DNA from 3 places in the Halomonas sp. FeN2 genome. Region 2 is predicted to be linked to each of the others. Evidence: predicted binding sites of a transcription regulator. Region 2 holds the regulator's gene; each other region holds the start of a gene.

Region 1 (6,309 bases), 1.1 Mb from region 2:
AGAAGGAAAGCGTTAGTGCCTTAGCTCGAGCTGGTCAAAGTGCGGTTTCAAACGGCTTACCAGCGCATTCATCTGAGCTGTAGATGGAGTATTGGCAACTGGCTGAGAATAGGTAGGGTCGAAGCATTGCTCGCTGCGGGCCACCTGCAGCGCATAGTGGCGTACCCCACAGTCGGCAAGACTCAGTGCCAGGCGTTCCACATCGGCAAGCTGAAAATCTTTCCAGTGAATGGTGGTACGGCACTCGAAGTTGAGTCCGCTGTCGAGCAAAGCCTCCAAGCTACGGGCATGCAACTGCCAGATGCCGGGACGGCCGCAGATGCGGTCAAACGCTTTTCCGCGTCCTTTTACATCCAGCCCCACCCAGTCGAGATGCGGTAATAGCTGGGTGAGGCGGTCAGGATAAGGGCCGGCGGTATGTAGTCCCACCTCAAAGCCCAATGCTTTCACTTCCTTTACTGCATCGTACAAATCGGCATTCAGGGTGGGCTCACCACCGCTGAAAACCACCGCCTCCAGCAGGCCTTGCCGGGTGCTCAGGAATTCCAGTATCGCTTGCCACTCCTGGGGTTCACCTCGGCGCGGCGGGATCATGTTGGGATTGTGGCAGTAGCCGCAGCGTAGCGGGCAGCCTTGGAGAAAGACAACGCACGCCAGATGATTGGGATAATCCAGGGTGGTCATGGGCACAAGGCCGGCAATCGGCAGCCGAATCGAAGATAATTTAGTTGTGATGTCGTCAAGTGTCGTCTGCATAGCCATAGTGATATCCCTCTGCTGGGGCGCCTGTCGCCAGACCCCCCAGCCGTCGTTAGAGAAAAGTGAAGGCTAGCTACCGAGAGGCGGCGGCTTCAGTAAAATGGCGTCGCTCCTGGTGTTCGGCACGTTTGCCGATATTGAACTGACTTACCGGGCGGTGGTAACCCATGACGCGGGTCCAGACTTCGCAGCGCTGGCGCTGCTCAGTGGGCAAGCTAGCATATTGAGAGGTTTGCATTAGCGTGTTCCTTAAACGAGTTGATAAAAAGTGAGGCAAATGCCTCAAGCCGTGGCGGCGTCAATTGCGCTCGCCGTTTTTGCCCACAGTGCTTCGTCGCACTTGGGGCAGAACTCATGTTCACCCGCCAGGTAGCCATGCACCGGGCAGATCGAAAAGGTGGGTGTCACTGTGAGGTAGGGTAAGCGAAAGTGAGAGAGCGCCGTTTTAACCAGCTTGCGACAGGCGGAGGCCGAGGTAATCCGTTCGCGCATATAGAGATGCAATACCGTGCCACCGGTATAGCGAGTCTGTAAGGGGTCTTGATGGCTCAGTGCCTCAAAGGGATCATCGGTATGGCCCACCGGCAATTGGCTGGAATTGGTGTAGTAGGGCGCCTCGGGTGTACCGGCCTGAATTATGTCAGGAAAGCGAGTCAGATCCTCCCGGGCAAAGCGGTGAGTGGTGCCCTCTGCAGGGGTAGCTTCAAGGTTATACATATGGCCGGTCTGTTCTTGAAATTCGCGCATCCGCTCCCGGACGTGGTCAAGAAGATCCAGCGCCAGCTGCAGCCCTTGGGCGTCGGCGATATCGCAGCGATCCCCAGTAAAGTTGCGCACCATTTCGTTAAGCCCATTCACACCCAGAGTGGAGAAATGATTGCGTAACGTGCCCAGGTAGCGCTGGGTAAAGGGGTAGAGCCCCTGATCCATTAGTTGCTGAATGCGCTCGCGCTTGAGTTCGAGGCTATCGCGCCCGAGCGACAGTAGGCGATCCAGCTCGCTGAACAGCCCGGCCCGGTCGCCGGCAAAGCGGTAACCCAGCCGGGCGCAGTTGATCGTCACTACTCCCAACGATCCGGTTTGCTCCGCGCTGCCGAACAGACCGTTACCGCGTTTGAGCAGCTCACTCAAATCAAGCTGCAGGCGGCAGCACATGGAACGCACCATGTGAGGTTCCAGATCCGAATTTAGAAAGTTTTGAAAGTAGGGCAGACCGTACTTGGCGGTCAGTGCGAAGAGCCGCTCGGCGTTGTCGCTTTCCCAGTCGAAATCATGGGTGATGTTATAAGTGGGTATCGGGAAGGTGAACACACGCCCGTGGCGGTCACCGGCCTCCATGACTTCCAAATAGGCTCGGTTGATCAAGTCCATTTCAACCTGCAGTTCGCCGTAACTGAACGGCTGCTCCTCTCCACCGATAACCGGTACCTGTTGGCGCAAGTCGTCGGGGCAAACCCAGTCGAAGGTTAGGTTGGTGAAGGGCGTCTGGCTACCCCAGCGCGAAGGCACATTGAGGTTGTAGATGAATTCCTGAAGCGCCTGCTTGACCTGTGCATAGGTGAGGCCGTCCTTGCGCACGTAGGGGGCCAGGTAGGTATCGAAAGAGCTGAAGGCTTGTGCCCCGGCCCACTCGTTCTGCAAGGTGCCAAGAAAATTAACCATTTGCCCGAGGGCACTTGAGAGGTGGCGGGGCGGGTTGCTTTCGGCTCGTCCCGGCACCCCATTGAATCCCTCTAGCAGCAAAGTACGCAGCGACCAGCCGGCGCAATAGCCGCACAGCATATCCAGGTCGTGAATATGCAAATCACCTTCCCTATGAGCTTCCCCCACGGCGTGGGGGTAAATCTCATCGAGCCAGTAGTTGGCTATCAACTTGCCCGAGACGTTGAGGATTAAACCGCCCAATGAATAGCCCTGGTTGGCATTGGCGTGAACACGCCAGTCGGCGCGTTGGAGGTACTCATTGACCGTCGGGGCGACGTCAATATGATGCTTTGCTACCTGAACGCTTGTGGAGCTTTTCACCCAATTCACCTATATATGCTAACTTTAATAAAAATAAATACTATATGTGGTGTTAAAGGGTAAGCGTTCAGGATTTTGCAATAAATGATCCAGATCAAAAATGGTGGGGAAAAATAGTAAGACGTGGTGGCGCCTAGGCTATGGCTTTAGCCAATCATCGTGCGGGTGTTATCCATACCCGGTCGGCCATACCAGTAACCGTCGCAGATTTCAGCATCCACCAGCGTTAAAGGATCGGGAGTAGGTAACCTGCCGTGGCGGGCCTTGTCGAAAGCCTTGACTACCATGGCCATGCCTTCCGCCCGTGGGCTGAGACGTGCCACTGATACCCCCATATCCACCATGACCGTCAGTTCATGGCGCAGATCCTGGCAGGCGCTGGAAAGGGTTTGAATACCGTTCAGGGTAAAAACATCGCGGGATTCTTGTGAACGTAGCACCAAGCCTTCGGGGTACTTTTGGCAGACGAACTTGCAGCGGTCTTTAGGCGTTTGGTGGCGCCGGGCGGTAAAGCAGCGTGATGACCAGGCCAAGGGGAGATGCCCGTAGGCGAATACTTCGCATGGATGGGGAATGCCTGCCTGGTGGCAATCGTGAATAAGCTTGGCCAAATCTTGCTGTGACATTTCCACCGGCGCTTGCCAGCGCTTCATTCCAGCACGTGCCATGACGCCCAGCGTCGCCGGATTGTAGAGGTTCAGCGCGGCACCGGCGATAAACGGCAGCCCAGCACTGGAGAGTCGCTGCAGGGCACTCTGGTCATTGGCCTCGACAATGAAGTCGCCGTTGTCACACAGCTTGCGTAAGTCACGCAGATCGGCTTCGGACTCGATTAGTGTCTGGCTGGCGAGTACCACCTGCTTGCCCGCCTGGGTGAGTTCGCGCCCAATGCCTAGCCAGTCGTCCAGTTTCATGTCGCGGCGCCGCGAGCAGACGGTTTCGCCAAGGGTAATTATCTCTACCGGCCAGTCGGCTGCCTCGCGGTAGAAGTCGGCGTAGCGTTGCCGAGTCCAGTAAAAAAGCACCGGCCCGAGGGAGAGTTGAAGAGGGCCGGTTGATAAGGTCGGTGATGGGGGAGGTGTAGTGTTCGGCATAGTAGGCTCCTATTTCCAGCGGCGTTCGTAGGCGCCTAGGGTAGTGATGGCACCTTCGGAGAGCTCGGCAAGGCCGGCCATCCAGGCGGGTTCTGGATCAAAGCGCTCAGGCTGATCCTCTAGGCGGTTGAGCGCCTGACGCCAGATCCCGGCCACTTTAGAGACATAGGCGGGGCTGCGCTGACGGCCTTCAATTTTGACGGCGCTAATACCCAGGTCGCGTAGTTCCGGCAATAGCTCCAGGGTATTGAGGCTGGTGGGTTCCTCAATGGCGTGATAGGTCTCCCCCGCCACCTCGAAGCGACCCTTGCATAGGGTGGGGTAGCCCGCGCGCTCGCCTTCGGCGTAGCGGTCGATAAGAACATTGTTAAGGCGCGACTCTAAGCCCTCAGGCGTTTCTTCCCAGCGGACATGGGCTGCTGGCGAGCAGACGCCCCGGGTATTGGGCGATTCGCCGGTCAGGTAGGAGGAGAGATAGCAGCGTCCTTCGGCCATGATGCACAGACTGCCGAAAGCGAACACCTCCAGTTCTACCGGTGTTTGCTTGGCCAGGTCGCGTACCTGAGTGATTGACAGCACCCTTGGCAGTACGGCGCGCTTGATGCCGAAATGCTGGTGGTAAAAGCGTAGCGCTTCATGGCTGGTCGCCGAACCCTGCACTGAAAGGTGCCGCGAGATCTCGGGGTGATGGCGAGTAGCGTAGTCGAGCAGCCCCATATCGGCGAGAATCAGCGCATCCACGCCCAGTTCCGCGGCCTGATCCACGGCCCGAGTCCAGTGTTGCCAGCCATCGGGCTGGGGATAGGTATTAATAGCGCAAAAAACGCGTTTGCCATGTCGGTGGGCGTAATCAATCCCCTCGCGGGCACGTTTGTCAGTAAAGTTTAGCCCGGCGAATTGCCGTGCGTTGGTGATGTTCTGGAAGCCGAAGTAGACAGCGTCGGCACCTTCATCTACAGCGCGCTTTAGGGCGGGTAGGTTGCCAGCGGGACATACAAGCTCCATAGCGAGACTCCTTGCGGGAAAAGTCCGAGCATTTTAGTCACCTATTTTTTGTCAGCTTTTGACACAGGTCATATCGGGGTGGCTTTCAAAAGCGGATAACGCTGCAGAGTAGGCAAGCTGGATGCAGGCAGTTTTTAAAACGTATATTGTATGAATATTAACCAATGCTTGCTGCACCCACTTCCAGAGATCTTTTTAAGAGATCTTTTTAAGAGACCTTTTTCAGAGAACTCTTCTAGAGCCCCTTTTCAGAGACCAATTTCGATCATGCAAGATGAACTGCTCTTCAATCGCCCCCTGGTAGAGAAATATGACCGCCCAGGCCCGCGGTACACTTCGTATCCCACTGCGCCCCAGTTTCATGCCGCGTTTGCCGAGGATGATTACCGTAGCGCCGCCGAGCGCAGTAATCGGGTCGCAGTACCCAAGCCGCTTTCGGTCTATGTGCATATCCCGTTCTGCAAAAGCCTGTGCTACTACTGCGCCTGCAACAAAATCATTACTCATAATACCGAGCGAGCCGCCGAATACCTGGAGTGGTTAAAACAGGAGATACGTGTTCAGGGAGCGCTGTTCGATACCACTCGGCAAATGACCCAATTACACCTGGGCGGCGGCACCCCAACCTACTTAAGCAACGCCCAGCTAAGCGAACTGATGGCGGCGCTGGACGAGGCTTTTCACTTCGCTGCACCTGAAGAGCGCGAATTCTCGCTGGAGGTAGACCCCCGCACCGTGACCCCCGAACAGGTGTACGAGCTCTACGCGCTGGGCTTCAATCGGTTGAGCTTTGGGGTTCAGGACTTCGATCACGACGTGCAGCAAGCGGTCAATCGCGTCCAGAGCGAAGAGCAGGTGGTATCCCTGGTCAAGGCTGCCCGCGAGGCGGGGTTTGAATCGGTCAGCGTTGACCTGATCTACGGTTTACCGCTGCAGACGGTGGCGAGTTTCGATACGACCCTAACCAAGATTATTGACCTGCAACCGGATCGCATTGCCGCTTATAGCTACGCCCATCTGCCCGAACTGTTTAAAGCTCAGCGGCTAATTCGCCCCGAAGACATGCCGCCCCCCGAGCGCAAGCTGGAGCTACTGGAGCTTACGATTAACCGGCTGACCTCTGCAGGATATGTCTACATCGGCATGGATCACTTCGCCCTTCCGAATGACGAGCTGAGCCTGGCCCGTGAAAATGGCACTCTGCAGCGCAATTTTCAGGGCTACTCTACCCACGCCGACTGCGACATGATTGGGCTGGGCATTACCTCGATTGGCAAGGTGGGCGATACCTACAGCCAGAACGTCAAGGAAACGGCCCAGTATCAGCATCGTTTGGATGAAGGGCGTTTACCGGTCTTCCGTGGCTATCGCCTTAGCGATGACGATCGCCTGCGCCGCGATGTCATTAATACCCTGATGTGTCACG
Region 2 (6,309 bases):
GCACCCTAACCCGCGGCGAAATGCACCTTACCCAAACCCAGCCCTTTGGTGAATTAACCGCCGAGCGTGCACGGGCCATTGCCGCCGCCCTTGAAGCCCACTCGGAACACCCGATCGCCCGCGCCTTTCGGCCGTTCCGGGAGGCTACCCTGCAAGCCAAAGATATTCACAGCCACACCGGGCAAGGGCTCGAAGGGAGCCTAAACGGTGCTCGTTGGCGGTTGGGTAAGCCCGAATTTGCATTGGATAGCGCAATAAATGGCGCCGTGGATGACGTCATAGCGGCGCCTGCCAAAGGCCAGTGGTTGCTGCTTAGCGAAAACGGTGCGCCCCGCGCCTGGTTCGGCTTGCACGACGGCGTCCGCGATGACGCTGCGGCAACGATCAAAGCCCTCCAGGCCCTGGGGTTAAGCGTTGAGCTGCTCTCTGGCGATACCCAGGATGCCGTGGAAAGCTTGGCCAACCAACTTGATATTGCCACCTGGCATGCGGGCACCAGCCCGGAAGGCAAGCTAGCCCGGATGAAAGAGCTCCAAGCCGCAGGCGAAACCGTGGTGATGATTGGTGACGGCATTAACGACGTGCCGGTGTTAGCCGGAGCCGATGTGGCGATTGCCATGAATGGCGCAACTGACCTAGCCCGCACCCGCGCGGACGCGGTACTACTCAGCCCGCGCCTGATGCGGATTTTTGAGGCCATTGAGATTTCCCGCGCGACGCGGCGTATCATGCGCCAGAACATGATTTGGTCAGTATGCTACAACTTTTCGGCACTACCGCTTGCAGCGATGGGGCTGGTGCCGCCCTGGCTAGCCGCGATTGGTATGTCGCTTAGTTCGTTAGTGGTAGTGGGTAATGCGCTGCGACTGTCTCGCTGGCGCACCCAGCCCGCGCCAGCGCTCGACACTTCAACACCGGTAACCGCATGACGATTCTATACCTGCTAATTCCACTCTCGCTGATTTTGCTCGGCCTGGCCGTCTGGGCGTTTTTCTGGGCGGTGAAAAATGATCAGTTCGACGACTTAGAAGGTCCGGCGCACCGGATTCTATTTGATGAGGATGAAAACGACCTCAGCCCCGAGCAGCGCCGCCAGCGTCAGCAAACCAAGCAAAAAAACGCTGCGCCAGCCGATGCAAACTCACCCGACGACCCAGAGCCCCGTTCATGAATCCGACGGGGCTCGATCTGCCGCCGCTCATGGCGGCGTTTGTGTTCGGCTTGATGGGTGGCGCCCACTGTATCGGCATGTGTGGCGGCATTATGAGTGCGCTCACCTTTGCAGTACCCCCTAGCATGCGCCACCCGGCACGCATGGGGGGCCTGCTGCTCAGCTATAACGCAGGCCGTATTATTAGCTATATGAGCGCAGGCGCGCTGGTGGCGCTGCTAGGCACGCTGTTTTCCCTTTCTGCTACGGCACGCCTGCTGCTGCAGATATTTGCCGCGCTGATGCTGATCTTAATGGCACTGTATATCGCCAACTGGTGGAAAGGGCTGCTCAAAATTGAGGCCGTAGGCCGCCGCCTATGGCGCTTTATTGAGCCCGTGGGGCGTCGCTTAATGCCCGTGGTGCACCTTCCCCAAGCCTTTGCCCTGGGGGCACTCTGGGGCTGGCTCCCCTGTGGTTTGGTCTACTCCATGCTGGCCTGGAGCCTGGCGATTGCCGACCCGCTTCAGGGCGCGCTACTCATGGGCGCCTTTGGGCTTGGCACCCTGCCTGCACTACTTGCCACTGGCCTCGCTGCCCGCCAACTCAGTCATTTGATACGTCACCCCGCGACCCGCAGTGTGGCAGCGCTGACAATTATCGCTTTTGCGCTGTGGCAGCTGTGGACACTCACCGCACACAATCTCTAATAGCATGACGTGGCTCAACCTTTACGCCTTCGTCGCGGGTTAGGCTAGCGGCATTTCCTAACGTCGGAGCGCCCCTTCATGCCCGTTCATGCCCCCGCTGCATTGCCTCTTGCACCCGCAGCTGCCGCAGCCCCTATGCAGCCGGTGTGGGATGAAGCGTTACTGCGCCGCTACGACACCAGCGGCCCACGCTACACCTCCTACCCCACGGCACTGTCGTTTCACGAGCAATTTACCCCTAGCAACCTGACCCAGGCGCTGGAGCGTAGCAATGCCAGCAAGCGATCGCTTTCGCTGTATGTTCACGTGCCCTTCTGCCGCAAAATCTGCTTCTACTGCGCGTGTAATAAAATCGCCACCAAAAACACCGCCCTGGCCGAGCCCTATATAGCCCGGCTTGACCGTGAAATGGTGCTGACCGCACGCCACTTGGATACATCACGACCGGTGGAGCAGCTGCATTGGGGCGGCGGCACGCCGACGTTTCTCAGCTTGAACCAGATGGGCGACCTGATTGATCGCCTGGATGCCCGCTTTGGCCTTTCGTCGTCGACTGATCGCGATTACGCGATTGAAATAGATCCTCGCGAAGCGGATGTGTTTACGCTGCGCCATCTCGAATCCCTCGGCTTTAATCGCATTAGCCTGGGCGTGCAGGATTTAAACCCTCTGGTGCAGAAAGCGATTAATCGCATTCAACCTCGGGTACTTACCGAAACGCTGATGGATGAGGCGCATCGTTTGGGCTTTCGCTCGCTCAATCTCGATCTAATTTACGGTTTGCCATTTCAGACTGAAAAAAGCTTTGCCGACACGCTACGCCAGGTGATCGAGCTCAACCCGGCGCGCCTTTCAGTGTTTAATTACGCACATATGCCCGAGCGCTTTGCCCCGCAGCGGCGTATTAATGTCGATGACTTGCCGGGTGGCGATGAGAAACTGGCGATTCTGCGCACCACCATCGAAATGCTCACCGCAGCAGGCTATGTGCATATTGGTATGGATCACTTTGCCCGACCTGACGATAGCCTGGCTATTGCTCAGCGCGAAGGCTCGCTACAGCGTAACTTTCAAGGCTACTCCAGCCACGCTCAGTGCGACTTAATCGGGCTTGGCGTTTCGGCGATTTCACGCATTGATGACGTCTATGCGCAGAATCCTAGCGATCTGGCAAGCTACGAAGCGGCGCTGGATAAGGGTCAACTCGCTACCGGGCGTGGCGTGCGGTTGAGTGATGACGACCTGATCCGGCGGGACGTGATTGAGCGGCTGATGTGCGATATGGGCATTGATCTGGCCGCCGTTAGCCAACGCTGGAACATCGATGCCCCCCGCTACTTTGCGCCAGCGCTTGAGCGCCTGCAGAGCGCCGAGCAGGATGGCCTGCTGACCCGCAGCGGCGACCAGCTTAACGCCACGCCGATGGGGCGGCTGCTGATTCGCCATATAGCGATGGCGTTCGATGCTCACCTGGCGCAGCAAACGGGCCAACGTTACTCAAAGATTGTTTAATCATCTTTAAGCAGGCATGCTAAAGCGACTACAATAGGTAAGGCTTTTCTAATTGATAAGCGGGATTCTCTCAAGGAGCAAAGCATGTTGGAACCCATGAGCCGTCGGCGCTCGCTACTCCATGAAGCTCGCTGCCAAACCTGCAGTTTGAGCTCACTGTGCCTGCCACTTGCCCTTGAGCTGGATGATGTGGGGCAGTTTGACGCCATTATTCGTCGTCGCGCGCCGCTTAAAAAAGGCGAACCGCTGTTTCGTCAGGGCGACGCCTTTACCAGCGTTTACGCTGTACGTTCGGGCAGTTTGAAGCAGACCAGCGCTGAAGGTAACGGCAGCGAACAGCTAACCAATTTCTACCTACCCAGTGAGCTGGTGGGGCTGGATGGCATTGACGAAGAGCACTACCCCGGTAGCGTTATCGCCCTGGAAACCACCACCGTCTGTGAGATTCCTTTTGACCGCCTGGACTTACTCTCAGAAGAGTTGCCCGAACTGCGGGGCCAGCTGTATCGGAGCATGAGCAAAGAGTTGCGCGATGACCGACGCATGATGCGCCTACTCTCGCGCAAAACCGCCGATCAGCGGCTGGCCACCTTTTTGATTACCCTTTCGGACCGTTTTCGTCGCCGCGGCTATTCGCCTTACAGCTTTCGCCTCTCAATGCCCAGGGCTGATATCGGCAACTATCTGGGCCTCGCGGTTGAAACGGTCAGCCGCATACTAAGCCGCTTTCAGCAACAGAATGTGGTGGCGGTCTCCGGGCGAGAGGTCAACATTCTCGATATGCAGCGTTTGATTACCCTCGCCGAAGAGGAAGAGCAAACGGTTAGCTGACGTTAAAGGCCTGGATGCGCCCCGCCAGCAGCTCTGCCTGCTTGGCCTCTAGACCTTCAAAATCGAACAGGCTGCGGTCAGCCAACTGGGAAGGGGCAATATTGGTGACGGCCTTGAACATGCTTTCCAGGCGGCCGGGAAACTTTTTGTCCCACTCCGCGAGCATCTCTTTGACGACCTGGCGCTGCATATTGGGCTGGGAGCCACATAGATTGCAGGGAATAATCGGAAACGCCATCAGCCGCGAAAATTCGGCGATGTCCGCCTCTTTGCAGTAGGCCAACGGCCGAATAACGATATTCTTACCATCATCGGATAGCAGCTTGGGCGGCATTGCTTTTAGGTTGCCGCCAAAGAACATATTGAGAAACAGGGTTTCGAGAATATCTTCGCGGTGATGGCCTAGGGCAATCTTATTGGCGCCAATCTCTTCAGCGAAACCATATAGCGAGCCGCGCCGCAGCCGTGAACAGAGCGCGCAGGTGGTTTTACCTTCAGGGGTTTTCTCTTTCACCACCGAGTAAGTATCGCGCTCGACAATGTGGTACTCCACGCCCTGCTTATCCAGATAAGCGGGCAGTACGTGTTCGGGAAAGCCCGGCTGTTTTTGATCCAGGTTGACCGCTACCAGCGAGAAATTGACCGGCGCATTGCGCTGCAAATTGCGCAAAATCTCCAGCATGGTGTAGCTGTCCTTTCCACCGGAGAGGCAGACCATCACGCGATCGCCTTCATTGATCATTTGGTAATCAATGATCGCATTGCCCACTTCTCGGCGCAGACGCTTTTGCAGCTTGTTAAATTCACGCTTCTGCTTCGCATCAGCCAGCTCAGGCTGGTCGTGCTCAGCGTCAGCTGGGGTGGCTCCAACCGTATTAAGGTGAGCAGGATCAAAGTGATCAAGAGTTTGCATGGTATAAGCACTGCCGAGGGTAGAAGGCGTGAGATAAAAAAGTAATAACTATTCTAACAACACTCACCGCCTGACCCAACTAATCAGACGTAGCCACACAAGATATCGCAATTGAAAATGACTATTTTGAACGCTGTACCATATCTCGGTGCGAGGGTAGCTTGGAGCGAGGGTCTTTTGTCATGGATGACAAAAGTAGCGCCCAGGGAGGGGTTCACAGCGCCCTCGCGGAAAGCTGCCCTCGCCACGATGAAGGAGACTACTATGCCACCTCCGCCATAATACGCTGCAGGCGCATATACAGCAGTGCGCTGGCGGTGGCCTCTCCAAGCACACTCTGCACGTCTATGGCGGGCACTTGCCAACACGCCAACGCCTGGGCGAAGCTGCTGGGCGCCTCGACCTCCGGGTGCAAACGCCGTAGCTGGCGTTGATGAAGCTTTGCTACATCGACCTGGGCGTTGGGCAGAGCAAAATTCAGCCGCTTAGTGAGAAGTGCATTTAACGCCCCGATGCGCTTCTCCAACTGCCAGCCAACGATGGGACGATTGCCGATAAATTCCACTAACGCGCCCAAGTTATCACTGCTTGGCGGCAGCACCGCCCCCGCCTCGCATAGCAAGTGATGACGGCGCAGCGTTGCACTTTCGGGCTGCTTCGTGCTGCCCAAGGTGATTACAAAGGCACGACTGGTATGCACCTGCTGCTGGCTCAGTACCACTGCTGCCAAGCTAATGATCGGTACGCAGGCCGTGGGAGTGACGGTGCAGGCAAGCGCCACCAGCTCCTCCCCCATATAGGGCTGAAACAGCCAGGCGTAGGGGGATTCTGCACAGCGTCGCCGGTCGCTTTCGCGACGTAGCAGGGTACGCAGAGAGCCGCTAAATAGCGCCACATGTCGATCTAACAGCCGCATTCCGCTCACGAATACTCCAAATGGTAACGATGGGAAATCCGCTGCTTAAAGTCTTTGACAATATGCATCGCTTCACGCAAAAGATCGCGCTCCAGGGAAGAGAGGTTTTGCACTACAACACGGTTAGCGCGACTGCTGTTTTGGGAGCTAGCGTCCTGGGCACTGGCTTGAGCACCGACAGGCGTCTCCAACGCGGTTAGCTGCTGTTTAAGACGTAGCTCGGAAAACAGTGCCAACGCTTCACCCAGGTCATCGGCAAAACGGCGATCCAACCGAC
Region 3 (6,309 bases), 2.4 Mb from region 2:
CTGCACAAAGGCTTTAATCTCTTCCGCGGGCAGCGGCTGGTTGTCACGCTTTAGGCGAATCAGTTCCTGGGGGAGTAGGGTGTGTTTGGCAGACATTAGTAACCTCCGTCAGTGGTGGCCGCGTTGGTGTTGCCGGTCAGCGTCGCCAGCAGATTACCCAGCAGGCTAGAGGCACCAAAGCGGAAGTGAGCTGGGGTTACCCAGCCTGGACCCATGATGTCGTTGGCAAGAGCCAAATATTCCGCTGCGTCTTCAGCGGTTTTAACGCCACCTGCTGCTTTAAAACCAACGTCTTGGCCACTGGCCTTGATGGCTTTGAGCATAATTTCAGCGGCTTCCAGCGTAGCGTTAACGGCAACTTTACCTGTCGATGTTTTAATGAAATCCGCGCCGCCTTCAATAGCCAGTTCGCTAGCGCGTTTGATCAGTGCAGGCTCTTTGAGTTCGCCGGACTCAATGATCACTTTGAGCAGTGCTTGGCCAGCGCAGGCGGCTTTGCACATTTCAACCAACTCAAGGCCGGTCTCTTCGTCGCCTGCCATCAGCGCGCGGTAGGGAAAGACGACATCGACTTCGTGGGCACCGGAGGCAACGGCGTCACGGGTTTCCCGAGCAGCGCCCATGATGTCATCACCACCATCTGGAAAATTGGTGACCGTGGCGATCTTGACCTGGTCATTGAGTGTGTGAGCAGTGAGCGCACGCTGGGCCGTGACAATAAACTGGGGGTAGACACAGACTGCAGCCGGGGTGCCAAAGGGTGTCTTTACCTGCTGGCAGAGCGCTTCAATGGTGCTGTCAGTATCGCTGTCGTTCAGGCTCGTCAGATCCATGAGGGTAAGCGCTTGGCGGGCGGCTTGGACGATATGGGGGGAAGCAGTCGCAGTCATGGAATTCTCACAAATCAGTAAAAGATAAAAACGGGCACTGCGGATAAAGCCGCAGTGCCCGTCACCTTCAGTAAGCCCGCTGCATTAAGCAGTGGCGTTACTTAGGGCGATAAAGAAGCCAGCAATCGAGGCCGACATCAAGTTGGACAGTGTACCGGCCAACACGGCTTTGACGCCAAAACGAGCAATCTCTTTGCGGCGGGTAGGGGCAATGCTACCCAGACCACCCAGCAGAATCGCAATGGAGGAGAGGTTCGCAAAGCCACACAGCGCAAAAGAGAGGATCGCCATGGTGTGCGGTGTCATCATTTGACCCGTCGCAGCCACCACCTGTTCCCCATCAATGTAGGGCGCAAGGTTGATATAGGCGACGAATTCGTTGACCACTAATTTTTGGCCGATGAAGGACCCAGCCAGAGTAGCCTCTTCCCAAGGTACACCCAAGAGGAAGGCCAGCGGGGCAAACAGCCAGCCCAAGATCAGCTCCAGACTCAGCGAGTCAAAGCCCACCCAGCCGCCAACGCCGCCTAGAATGCCGTTAACTAACGCAATCAGGGCGATAAAGGCGAGTAGCATGGCGCCCACGTTGGCGGCCAGCATTAGACCCGAGGTGGCACCCGATGCCGCCGCATCCAAGACGTTGGCAGGTTTATCTTCCTGGGCTTCAATCTCTTCTTCCACCTTGGAAACGCTGTCGCTGTCGGTAACGTCTTGGGTTTCCGGCATGATCAGCTTGGCGAACAGCAACCCGCCCGGCGCCGCCATAAAGGAGGCTGCCACCAAGTACTCCATGGGAATACCCAGCGCGGCGTAGCCCGCCAATACTGAACCGGCGACCGACGCCAGACCACCACACATAACGGCAAACAGCTGCGAAGGCGTCATTCGGGCGATAAACGGACGCACCACCAACGGTGCTTCGGTTTGGCCGACGAAAATATTGGCGGTTGCGGAAAGCGACTCCGTGCGTGAGGTGCCCAAGGCTTTCTGCAGAGCGCCGCCCAGAATACGAATCACCCACTGCATAATGCCGATGTAGTAGAGCACGGCGATCAGCGAGGAGAAGAAGATAATGACGGGGAGTACTTTGATCGCAAATACAAAGCCGACATTATCCACATCGGCTAAGCCGCCGAACAGAAAGCCGATACCGTCGTTGGCATACACCAAAATTTGGCTAACGCCGGAGGAGATGGCCTGTAGTACCGCTTGGCCAAACGGCACATAGAGTACAAAGGCACCAATCCCCGCTTGAATAGCAAAGGCGCCCAGCACGGTACGCAGCCGGATAGATTTACGGTCGTAGGAGAAGATCAGGGCAATGGCCACCAGAGTGACCATGCCCACCAAGCTCATAAGGAGTGTCATAAGGAGATCCTTCGAGTCCGCGAGTAAGAAGCGCGTTTATAGTAAGTTGAGCTTGACGGAGTAGATCATCGCATTCTGATAATCGTTGGGGGTGCCCAACTTATTCTCAGAGTAACGGTACTGAATGCCGGTGGTGATCAAATCGCTCGGATGCCACCATAGGCTCAGTGCACCGTTGGTGCCCACACTACCTGCCGTGTCGCCCACGTAGTTCTGCTCCAGGTATTCATCGTCACGGCCAAACGTCTGTTCGTGCCAGTTGGTGACGCTGAAGTTCTGGTTGAGCGCGTTGAAATCATAACCCGCGACCCAGCCTGCCATATAGCCGTTCATGCCGGTATAGCTATTACTTTGCACCCGCGCCGCGCCAATAAAGGGTTTAAACCATAGGCCGTTATCAAAGGTGGTACGGTAACCCAAACCCAGAATCTGATCCTGCTCGCGGCTGTTATAACCGTAATCGCGGAAGTCATACAGGTGGGCGTAAATCGATAGCGGGCTATCACCCAGGTAAATGTGAGAGGTCACTTTACCCGCGGTGCGGAAGTTGTCTTTACCACCGCTGGGCTCATCGAACTGGTCGTTGGTGGGGTTCTCGAAATCAAAGAAGCCGTAAAATTCGCCCCAGCTAAAGCCAGCGCCGCCTTCGATTTCGAGAAACATAAAGTCGCTTTTCGCCGCGTTGGACGCGGTGCGCGCCTCGGTGCCGTTTGACCAATCCAGGTAGTTAACTGAAACGTTGGCGAATGACCATAGCCGATCAAGGGGATGCGGCTGAGCAGCCTCGTCTGCCATTAGCGGCGTAGTCAGCATTGCCCCTAATACGCCAGCGCCAAGCGCGGTCTTAGACGAAGGGGTGCGAGAGTGTGTACGAGCAGTCATGAGAGCCTCAACAAGGGTTGTCGCGGAGCCATTTGGGTGTGGCTATCCGAGGTTATAGTCGTGCGGGCTGGCGTTAATGTTAAAATTATAACATTCAGTGTTATTTTTCTAACGTTGATTTGCAAGTATTGTCACATCAACGCTATTTAAATGTCATATAGCTCTCACGGGAATCAGGCAGAGACTGGATGGTTCAAGGGTTGTGATAGCCGTGGAGACATGGCCATAGAGACATCGCATGATGATATAGCAGTGGAAATTCCGCCGTTGCTCACGCAGCATAGAAATGAACGCTGACTATTTATGAAGGCAGCATCGCCAAGACATCGACACGATATTTACGTTTAGCTTCACACAACAAGAGGGGTTTGCAAGGAGATGCCCACTACCAATGGCCGAAGCGCGCTGCGCCTTGCCAAACTTCAGGAAGCGCTTGCCAGTGGCGGCACTCTGCACCTGCGCGATGCCGCAGAGTTGTGCGATGTTTCAGAAATGACTATCCGCCGCGATCTGAGTACCCAGAAGAACACTATTAGCCTGCTGGGGGGGCGGTTAGTGATGGCAAATTACCCAGGCGTAACCCCTATTTATGACTTGAATGAACAGCAGGCCAGCCACTATCAAGCCAAGCATCGGCTCTGCCAGCGTGCGTTAGCCTATATAGAAGAGGGCGATACGCTGTTTATTGATTGCGGCTCAACGCTGATGCCGTTGCTGAGCCAGTTAAGCCATTTTCATGAGCTAACGGTAGTCACCTATGCGCTTAACGTTGCCAACGCTGTCGCCGCGCTCCCCAATGTTCGCTTGGTACTATTAGGCGGGCTGTTTTATGCCGCCTCTCAATCCTTTGGCAGCGATAATATGGCCGCCGCTGTCGAACGGCTAGGCATTAATAAAGCGCTGATCTCCGCTGCAGGGGTGGATTTAGAGCGCGGAGTAAGTTGCTTTCACTTTCACGAAGTGGCCCCTAAACAGGCTGCCATTGCCACCGCCATACAGCGGCTGTTGGTGGTAGATGCCAGCAAGTTCGGTGTGGTTCGGCCTGCCTATTTCGCCGCACTGGACGATTTTGATGTGGTGGTCACCGACGAAGAGGGCGCACCGCAACTATTAGATGGCCATGGAAGTGATGTGCCAAAAGTGACGGTAGCCTAAGAGAGTGGGGCGTTGTTGATGGTAGTCAATACCTTGGGTGCGGCAATGCGCCACTTCTTTCATGATCTCGATCAATAGAAAATACTTTAGTCTTAGTTGATCTAATCTTTCGTGATTGGGCCAGCTTGGCTCGTCGCCAATTCCCATCCGGCGACGCATATTTTTCCCGGAGCAATGACGCTCACTGCGATACGCATTGTTTTTAGCAACGTTTTTAGCTGTGTGCTTACGAGCATGTTTTGGGAAGAGTATGGGGTGGTAGTTAGCCTGCTATTTATATAAATGGCGTGGCTGGCTAGTTTCTAATCAACCTGTTGTTTTTAAAACCTTACTTTTAAAACCTGGACGAGATCACACCATGCAACGACGCTCTCTTTGGCGCAGGCGAGGCACCTTGGTGCTCCTTGCGCTGTGTCTGTTTCTAGCAGGCTGTAGTTCAGCGCTGCTAGACCCAAAAGGCCAGGTTGGCGCTGAACAGCGAACGCTGATTCTGACCGCCTTTGGCCTCATGTTGATTGTGGTTATTCCTGTTATTGTCATGACGCTGCTGTTTGGCTGGCGCTACCGGCGCAGTAATAGCGTAGCTAATTACATGCCTGACTGGGCGCACTCCAATGTGATCGAGGCAGTGGTGTGGATCGTACCCTGTGCGATTATCGCTGTACTCGCCCTGTTGACCTGGAAAACCTCCCATAGCCTTGACCCTCACAAGCCGCTGGAAAGCGACGTGGCGCCGATCGAAATACAGGCCGTAGCGCTGGATTGGAAGTGGTTGTTTATCTACCCCGAGCAGGGCGTGGCCAGCGTTAATGAAGTGGCCTTCCCGGTGGATACCCCGGTGCGCTTTCGGGTGAGCTCCGGCTCGGTGATGAATGCCTTCTTTATCCCTCACCTTGGCAGTCAGATCTACGCCATGGCGGGTATGGATAACGATGTTCATCTTATCGCCGATGAAACGGGTAGCTACCCTGGCCGCTCCACCAACTACAGTGGGGCAGGCTTCTCCGGCATGACCTTTGACGCCAAGGTGACCACGCCCGCCGATTTTGATGCCTGGGTGGAAACTGTGCGCGGCGCCCCACAAACGCTGACCTACCCCGAAGGTTATGAAGCGTTGGCTGAACCCAGCGAATCGAATCCGGTGGAGTACTTCTCGGCCGTTTCGCCGTCGCTGTATGAAAGCATTTTGAAAAGCTTCCACACCGGCGGTGAACACTCTATGGGCGGCGACCACCAGCTGAGCGGCGATCATGCTGACTCGCACGATGGTGAAAGCGCTCACGCTACCGATCACGCGGCCGAATCAGGTCATGTCACCAACAACCATGCTAGTCAGGATCATGCCATGCGCAGCCACTCCTCTAGCGTAGAAGCGGGAGGTTAAGCCGTGTTTGGAAAACTCAGTTTAGAGTCAATTCCCTATCATGAGCCGATCATCATGGTCGTCGCAGCCTTTATGGCCATTGGCGGGATCGCACTGTTTGGTTTGATAACTTACTACCGTAAATGGGGCTGGCTGTGGAACGAGTGGTTTACCTCCGTTGACCATAAAAAGCTCGGCATTATGTATTTCATTGTTGCCCTGGTCATGCTGCTGCGTGGCTTCTCGGATGCGATAATGATGCGTACCCAGTTGGCTATGGCCGCCGGGGATGCAGCGGGCTATTTGCCCCCTGAACACTACGACCAGATCTTTACCGCCCACGGCGTTATTATGATCTTCTTTGTCGCCATGCCCATGGTCATCGGCCTGATGAACCTGGTGGTGCCGCTGCAAATTGGCGCCCGCGACGTCGCCTTCCCTTTCCTGAATAACTTAAGTTTTTGGCTGTTTGCCGTAGCGGCGATACTGGTCAATATCTCGCTGGTGGTGGGCGAATTCGCCAAAACCGGCTGGCTTGCCTATGCGCCTTTATCGGGGATCGAGTTTAGTCCCGGGGTGGGGGTCGATTACTGGATATGGGCGTTGCAGATATCCGGGATAGGTACGACGCTCACCGGTATCAACTTCTTC

What was found. Region 2 encodes FNR, which switches genes on or off when oxygen is low (the NO sensors DNR and NnrR bind a similar motif). Its sites were predicted from a motif close to TTGATNTANATCAA; they were not measured.
Region 1: the regulator FNR is predicted to act here: its motif matches at 2,869-2,882, upstream of KF947_RS01260 (ribonucleoside triphosphate reductase).
Region 3: the regulator FNR is predicted to act here: its motif matches at 4,357-4,370, upstream of cyoA (ubiquinol oxidase subunit II).

Annotation. Positions count from the first base shown of each region.
Region 1 is NZ_CP074200.1:264,781-271,089, reverse strand. It holds gene KF947_RS01265 (anaerobic ribonucleoside-triphosphate reductase activating protein) at 13-762, opposite strand; gene nrdD (anaerobic ribonucleoside-triphosphate reductase) at 833-997, opposite strand; gene KF947_RS01260 (ribonucleoside triphosphate reductase) at 1,042-2,793, opposite strand; gene KF947_RS01255 (U32 family peptidase) at 2,931-3,878, opposite strand; gene ubiU (ubiquinone anaerobic biosynthesis protein UbiU) at 3,888-4,883, opposite strand; gene hemN (oxygen-independent coproporphyrinogen III oxidase) at 5,151-6,309, shown strand, end outside.
Region 2 is NZ_CP074200.1:1,334,881-1,341,189, forward strand. It holds gene KF947_RS06275 (heavy metal translocating P-type ATPase) at 1-929, shown strand, start outside; gene ccoS (cbb3-type cytochrome oxidase assembly protein CcoS) at 926-1,171, shown strand; gene KF947_RS06285 (sulfite exporter TauE/SafE family protein) at 1,168-1,860, shown strand; gene hemN (oxygen-independent coproporphyrinogen III oxidase) at 1,939-3,372, shown strand; gene fnr (fumarate/nitrate reduction transcriptional regulator Fnr) at 3,457-4,203, shown strand; gene ttcA (tRNA 2-thiocytidine(32) synthetase TtcA) at 4,196-5,116, opposite strand; gene KF947_RS06305 (DNA polymerase III subunit epsilon) at 5,379-6,032, opposite strand; gene KF947_RS06310 (DUF294 nucleotidyltransferase-like domain-containing protein) at 6,038-6,309, opposite strand, start outside.
Region 3 is NZ_CP074200.1:3,732,930-3,739,238, forward strand. It holds gene deoA (thymidine phosphorylase) at 1-96, opposite strand, end outside; gene deoC (deoxyribose-phosphate aldolase) at 96-890, opposite strand; gene KF947_RS17130 (NupC/NupG family nucleoside CNT transporter) at 975-2,258, opposite strand; gene KF947_RS17135 (outer membrane protein OmpK) at 2,295-3,140, opposite strand; gene KF947_RS17140 (DeoR/GlpR family DNA-binding transcription regulator) at 3,519-4,295, shown strand; gene cyoA (ubiquinol oxidase subunit II) at 4,654-5,679, shown strand; gene cyoB (cytochrome o ubiquinol oxidase subunit I) at 5,683-6,309, shown strand, end outside.